DNA from 2 places in the Methylococcus sp. ANG genome. Region 2 is predicted to be linked to the other one. Evidence: riboswitches for the same ligand, from Rfam matches in the RefSeq annotation. Region 2 holds a riboswitch; the other holds the start of a gene.
The links. Region 2 has a riboswitch for cobalamin ahead of ABZN20_RS06990 (TonB-dependent receptor plug domain-containing protein). Riboswitches for the same ligand answer to the same signal wherever they lie in the genome.
Positions count from the first base shown of each region.

Region 1: linked by a shared signal. The riboswitch ahead of ABZN20_RS08225 (CbtB domain-containing protein) and the one ahead of ABZN20_RS06990 (TonB-dependent receptor plug domain-containing protein) in region 2 are both predicted to bind cobalamin.

Region 1 is NZ_CP160399.1:1,735,342-1,738,739, forward strand. Features, by position in the region: gene cobM (precorrin-4 C(11)-methyltransferase) at 1-470, opposite strand, end outside; gene ABZN20_RS08220 (CbtA family protein) at 484-1,164, opposite strand; gene ABZN20_RS08225 (CbtB domain-containing protein) at 1,168-1,470, opposite strand; cobalamin riboswitch at 1,455-1,705, opposite strand; gene ABZN20_RS08230 (hypothetical protein) at 1,870-2,853, shown strand; gene ABZN20_RS08235 (cobyric acid synthase) at 2,853-3,398, shown strand, end outside.
Region 2 is NZ_CP160399.1:1,477,660-1,481,057, forward strand. Features, by position in the region: gene ppk1 (polyphosphate kinase 1) at 1-548, opposite strand, end outside; gene msrB (peptide-methionine (R)-S-oxide reductase MsrB) at 593-1,048, opposite strand; cobalamin riboswitch at 1,120-1,358, shown strand; gene ABZN20_RS06990 (TonB-dependent receptor plug domain-containing protein) at 1,498-3,384, shown strand; gene ABZN20_RS06995 (ClpXP protease specificity-enhancing factor) at 3,394-3,398, opposite strand, start outside.

The sequences.
Region 1 (3,398 bases), 260 kb from region 2:
GATTCGCCCTCGGGCATGGGGGTACGTCCCTCGACGCGGGTCAGGATCACCGTCTGGGTGACCTCCGGCAGCGTCAGGCTTTCCACCGCCGCCGCGGCCGAGGCCATGGCCGAGGAGACGCCGGGCACCACGCCCACCTCGATGCCGGCTTCGTCCAGCGGCCGCACCATCTCGATCAGTGCGCCGTACAGGGAAGGATCGCCGGTTTGCAGGCGCACGACGATAGGGTTGCGGCGCGCCTCCCGGATCAGCCACTCGCCGATCTGTTCCAGAGTCATGTCCTTGGAGTCCGCGATCGTGCAACCGGCTTTGGCCCAGCGCAGGGCGGCTTCCGAAACCAGGGAGCCGGCGTAGAGAATGGCGTCGGCGGATTCGACGAGCCTCCTTCCCTTGACCGTGATCAGCTCCGGATCGCCGGGGCCGGCGCCGACGAACCAGACCTTGCCGCCTGCAAAGGTTTCCGTGCTCATGGAAAGCCGAGCATCATTCTGCGGGACAGAAGCGCCGGAAAGCCGCGGCGGAGACTCCCCCCAGCACCCCCCAGAACAGGGCATTGCTCAACAGCGTCGCCAGCCTGAACTGGACGCGGAGAGTTTCCGGCGCCAGCCCGCCGCTCAGAGGGGGGTGGGGAGCGCCGATCAGATGCGGCAAGGCCAGCAGCATGCCGCCCAGTATCCGCAGCGGGCGATGCTCCTGGAGACAAACCAACCCCAGCCCCCCTGCTGTACAAAGGGCGGTAGCCAGCCACCAGGCCTGCCGAGCGCCGAGCTCGGCGGCAAAATCGCCCGGCAACTCCGGCGGCAGCCCCAGCCCGGGCGCGGCGAAGAATACCGCAAAGCCCGCGAGCCCCCATGCCAAGCCTTGCGCCATGCCCTTAGGCCGGCGCCACGCGTACAAACCGGTCAACATCAGTCCGTAGCCTATACCCAGGATGCCGTTCCCGACCGCCGTGGCGAGCAGACGCGGCCAGCCGGTTTCCGGCCGCCAGGCATCCGTCCCCCCATCACGGTTTTCCGTCGGCTCCGGCGCACCGGAGGCGGCCACCTCCTCGTAAACCTCCGCCTGGAGAATCAGCGGAGTCACCCACAAGGCTTGCGTCAGAGTCAGCAGGGATGCAGCCGACAGCCCCGCCAGAAAGGCGGAAAAGCCCAAAGCCCGGAACATTGGTCAGTGACAAGGGAAAGCAGCGGAATGCCGGGTGTCGTGAGCCGCGTTGTGCACGGCCGGCGTCGGCGAAAAGCCGACCATGAGCACCAGAAAACCACCGAGCGCCATCGCGGCGATTGCGGCGGTTCTGGCACCGACATGGATCAGCGAAGAATGGGACAGCGTTCGTGCGTTCATGGGGAACTTTCCGTCAAAAGGCGATCCGGATAAAAAACCGCTGGACGTGAACGCGCCGTTGGCGTCGCCGAAAAGTGCGATGCCAGTGGGCCACGCCCGCCCGCCGCGGGTCAGCACCACTGCCACGGGCCGGTCTCCGGACTTGCGAGCGACACCGGAGGCATCGACCCATCGCCTTCCCGCAAGAGCAAGCCCTTGCAGTGGCGCCGTGATGGGATTTGACTCGCTTACCGTTGCGGGGGCAGTGCCGGCCTTGTTCCCCTCCCCCTGTTTCCGGGGGAGGGAGGGGAACGCACCGGCTTCCCGTTTAACCCGGACGCGGACAGAATGCCGGCCGAGCACCCGAAAGCAGATAGGGCGCACTCTAAGAGATTTGGCCCATCGCGTCAAAATTCGTGCTGACCGGACCACGGCCGTACGGGGTGCTGCCACCGCTATGCAAGACCCGAGCGAACGGCGAGAATCTTGCGTTCCGGTTTGGAGCGGCCTTCCGCTTCACCTCGCAACGGCGGACGAATTCGACAAATGACTCACATGCTTCCCATGGGCCGGGGAGAATCCTACGGGCACCACGGAGAAATCCTGCAAGGCGCGGTGCCCTCGGCGCGCGGAATTCCGAGACCCATCCTGGTCACGCTGCCCTGCCTTCGCTACCGGGTCGTCGCCCACTTTTTCCCCGCGGCCGGAAACCGCTTGCAGACGCTTCCCGGCCCCCGCCCCAAAGCGGCGCGGGCGGCATTGCTGACGCTGTCCTGTCTTGGGTTTTCCGGCATCGGCGGCCTGCTGTTCCTGAACGGCAACATCCCGCGCGGCCAGGGACTCGGTTCCTCCACCGCCGATGTCACGGCTGCGATTCGGGCTGTCGCCCATGCCTGCGGCCGGACTTTGGCGCCGGAGCGGATCGCACGCCTGGCCGTCCAGGCCGAGGCCGCGTCGGATCCGCTGATGTTCGACGGCGCCGCCCTGGTTTTCGCGCAGCGCGAAGGGATCGTCGTGGAACGATTCGACAAGCCGCTGCCTCCCATGGAACTGCTGAGCGTCCGGGACCCGGCCAACGGCAGCGGAATCGATACGCTGAGCGGCACGCCGCGCCGTTACGACCGCGGGGAAATGAGCCTATGCGAAGCCCTGCTCGGGGAGTTGCGGGATGGCGTTGCGCAGGGAGATGCCGGCGTGATCGGTTCCGTCGCGACGGCCAGCGCGCGTCTCAACCAGCGGTTCGTCCGAAAACCGCGCCTCGACGAGCTCGAAGCACTGGGCAGACATCATGGCGCACTCGGCATTCAGGTGGCCCACAGCGGCACGGTCATGGGCCTGTTGTTCCGGCAGGGAAATCGGGAAGCGATCCGTGCGGCGAGAAGGCAGTTGGCGAGGCGGGGATGGGACGTCGATGCCCCCCCATTCGCCGGCCTCCGCGCGCGCTTTCGCCCCGGATGCCGAGGGCATCGCCACAACCGCCAGCCACTGACATGTCCCGCCGCCCCTCCCTCCCCCTTGGCGCAACGCTGATGGTTCAGGGCACGACGTCCGATGCCGGCAAGAGCACGCTGGTGACCGGCTTGTGCCGTGCCCTGCATCGCCGGGGTTTCCGCGTCGCGCCTTTCAAGCCGCAGAACATGGCCCTCAACAGCGCCGTCACGCCGGAGGGGGGCGAGATCGGCCGAGCCCAGGCGGTCCAGGCGCAGGCCTGCGGTCTCCCGCCGCATACCGACATGAATCCGGTCCTGCTCAAACCCTATGCCGATCTCGGTTCGCAGGTCATCGTCCATGGCCGTGCCGCGGGCAACATGGACGCCCGCCGCTACCATGAGTTCAAGCCCAGGGCCCTGGCCGCGGTGCTGGCCTCCCACACCCGGCTCGCCCGGCAATATCAGGCGGTCATCGTCGAGGGCGCGGGCAGTCCGGCGGAAATCAACCTGAGGACGGGAGACATCGCCAACATGGGATTCGCCGAGGCCGTGGACTGCCCAGTACTTCTCGTCGCCGACATCGATCGCGGAGGTGTGTTCGCCCACCTCGTCGGCACGCTCGAACTGCTTTCGGCCAGCGAACGC
Region 2 (3,398 bases):
AGCACGCGGTACTGCTCGGCGACCAGTTCGTGGACGCGTTCGCTGATGGCGGAAAGGACTTCCTGCGGCGTCATGCTGTCCGGCTCGGTCTGCGCCGCGCCGAGTTCGGATTTTTGCAGCAGCCCGGCGACCCTGATTTCGAAGAACTCGTCCATGTTGGAACAGGCGATGCTCAGGAAATTGAGCCGCTCCAGCAGCGGCGTCCGGGCATCCTTGGCCTGGTCCAACACCCGGCGGTTGAACTCCAGCAGGCTGAGTTCACGGTTCAGGAAGCACCGCGAATCGTCCAGGCCTACGTCCTCCGAAGCAGCCTCCGCCGCTTCGGCCGTACCGGCGGAGGCTGCCGCTTCCTCGCGCCCTTTTTCCATGTCGCCGACCATGAACTTGGCCGCTCTGACCATGCGCTGGGCTTTCTGACGGTTCAGGCCGGGAATCTTGGTGAGCCGGCCGACGTCGGCATCGGCGAGCTCCTCGACCGAAAAAATCCCGTGCTCGGCCAGCATGATACGCGTCGACTTGCTGATGCCCTTGACTTTGCTGATGACCAAACTTCCTCCCTCCTTCTTCTTTCTCTCGCCTTCCACGGTCTCCATCAATCGAACAGTTTCAGATACTCCTCATAGCCGGCCTCCGCCAGTTCCTCCTTGGGAATGAAGCGCAATGCGCCGGAATTGATGCAATAGCGCTTGCCGGTCGGCGCCGGGCCGTCGTCGAAAACGTGCCCCAAATGGGAATCGGCATGCCTGCTGCGCACTTCGGTCCGGACCATCGAGTGGGACCGGTCGGTCGACGTGACGACGTGATCGGGCTCCAGCGGCCGGGTGAAGCTCGGCCATCCCGTCCCCGAATCGAATTTGTCGCGCGAGCTGAACAGCGGTTCACCCGACACGACGTCCACATAGATGCCTTCCCGGTGGTTGTCCCAGTACGGATTGTCGAACGGCCGTTCGGTGCCGTTTTCCCTGCAGATCGCATACTGTTCCTCGCTCAGCCGGCCTTTGATCTCTTCCTCCGTCGGCTTCCTGAAGCTTTTCCAGTCCCAGCCCATACCCGTATCCCCGTCGAAATCTCTCAAAAAAATCAATTATTAAACATTGGCGCTCCCGCTTCCATACGCTACAATCCGCGCCCTTCACAGGTGTCGGCCGGCGGGAAACGCCGGTCGGTGAAACGGGAAGCCGGTGCGGATACCTTATCCCAATCCGGCGCTGCCCCCGCAACGGTGATTGAGCCGGAACGTATCAAACGTTCCGAGGCGGATTCTTGACGCCACTGCGCGAATGCGCGGGAAGGCAGAAAACCGCCCGGCGGACACGCCTCTCATCAGCCCGGAGACCGGCCTGCGATGACATGAAGACCCCGCGGAGGGCGAGGGTCGCGCCCCGCTTTACCGCAAGCCCCTTCACCCGGGCGATGCGGCGCGGGCCGGCCTTTCGACCTCCGCGGAACCGTTAACGCCATGCGGGTGTGCATGGCCATCACATGCAGAGGTCCATCGTGAAATCCCGGCTTTTCCGCCTTTCCCTCTCGGCGCTCGGCGCCGCCCTTTCCTTCGACACATCGGCCATCGACAGCGATCCCGAGGAACTCGACACCGTGGTGGTTACGGCCACCCGCACCGAAACGCCGAGCCGGCAGGTCGGCAGCTCCGTCACCGTCCTGACCGCCGAGGACATCAAAGAGCGAGGCATCTATTCGGTCGACCAGATCCTGCGTATCGTTCCCGGCCTCGACGTGGCCCAGAGCGGCGGTCCCGGACGGGAGACCTCGGTGTTCCTGCGCGGCGCCAACTCCGGCCAGACCATCGTCCTGATCGACTGGACCGAAATGAACGATCCCTCCTCGGCCAACGCCGGGTTCGACTTCGCCAACCTGACCGTCGACAACATCGAGCGCATCGAAATCCTGCGTGGCGCGGCCAGTTCGGTATACGGATCGGAGGCCATCGGCGGGGTGATCAACATCATCACCAAGAAGGGCACCGGCAAACCGAGGCTGAAAGTCAGCGTCGACGGCGGCGGCTACGACACCTGGCGGGTCATGGGCGACATCGCCGGCGGCGATCCCGGCCTCAACTACAGCCTCACCGCCAGCCACCGCGAAGTCCGCGGCTTTTCCGCCGCCGACCAGCACTTCGGTGCCACCGAGCGCGACGGTTATCGCAATACCACCGTCAGCGCCCGCGTCGGCGGCAAGCCCGCCGACAACCTGGAACTGGGCTGGAGCCTGCGCTACGACGACGCCTTCACCAAGCTGGACAACTACGACTTCCTGCTCCGGCGCCCCGTCGACGACCCCAACTTCACCGGCAACACCAACGAGCTCTATACCCGCGGCTTCGGCACCCTCAAGCTGTTCGACAACCTGTGGGAGCAGACGGCCGGGATGGCCTACACCCGCGTGGACCGCCAGTACGACAACGCCGCCAACCCGGGCGATCCCTTCCCGTTCCGCGCGGCCTACCTGGGCGAAAAGATCAAGGGCAACTGGCTCAATACGCTGCGCCCGCACGAAACCAACACAATCTCGTTCGGCATCGATGACGAGGAGGACACCATGACCATCATGGAGCCCTCGCAGTTCGTCAAGAGCTACAACACGCTGGGATATTTTCTCGAAGACCAGATCAATCCCTTCGACTGGTGGTCCACCACGGCGAACGTGCGGCATGACCACAACAACTTCGTCGGCGGCAGGACGACCTGGCGGGTCAGCCAGGTCTGGACCGCTCCGCATATAGAAACCCGGTTGAAGGCCAACTACGGGACCGGCTTCAAGGTGCCCGCACTCGCCCAGCTCTACGATCCCCTGTACAACACGGGGAACCCTGACCTCCGGCCGGAAACCAGCGCCAACTGGGACGTCGGCATCGAACAGCCGTTCTGGGGAGCAGCGAGAGGCAATGCCGGCATCGTGTACTTCAACAACCGTTTCAACGACTTGATCCAGTTCGATCCCGTCGCGTTCCGCATGGAAAACATCAACAATGCCACAGCCGAGGGCCTGGAAACCTATGTCGAACTGAATCCGCTGAGCGGCCTGGACCTGCGGGCAACGTATACCTACATGGACAGCCGGGACAAGGATACCGGAAACCCTCTGTACCAGAGAGCCCGGGACAAAGGAGCATTCGACGCCAATTACCGTTTCGACAGCGGCGCCAACGTACACGCGAACATCGTGATGGTTGGCCAGCGGCTCAGCATCGGCAACCGCATGGTGCCCGGCTATGTCGTGCTCAACCTCGCGGGATCCTACGAAGTCAGCGACCGGCTGTCGCTGTGGACCCGGGTGGATAACGCGCTCAACAAATGGTACGAGGAAGTCTACGGTTACGGTGCCACTGGCGCCGCGGCTTACGGCGGCCTCACCCTGACCTATTAGCGGGACGCCCTATT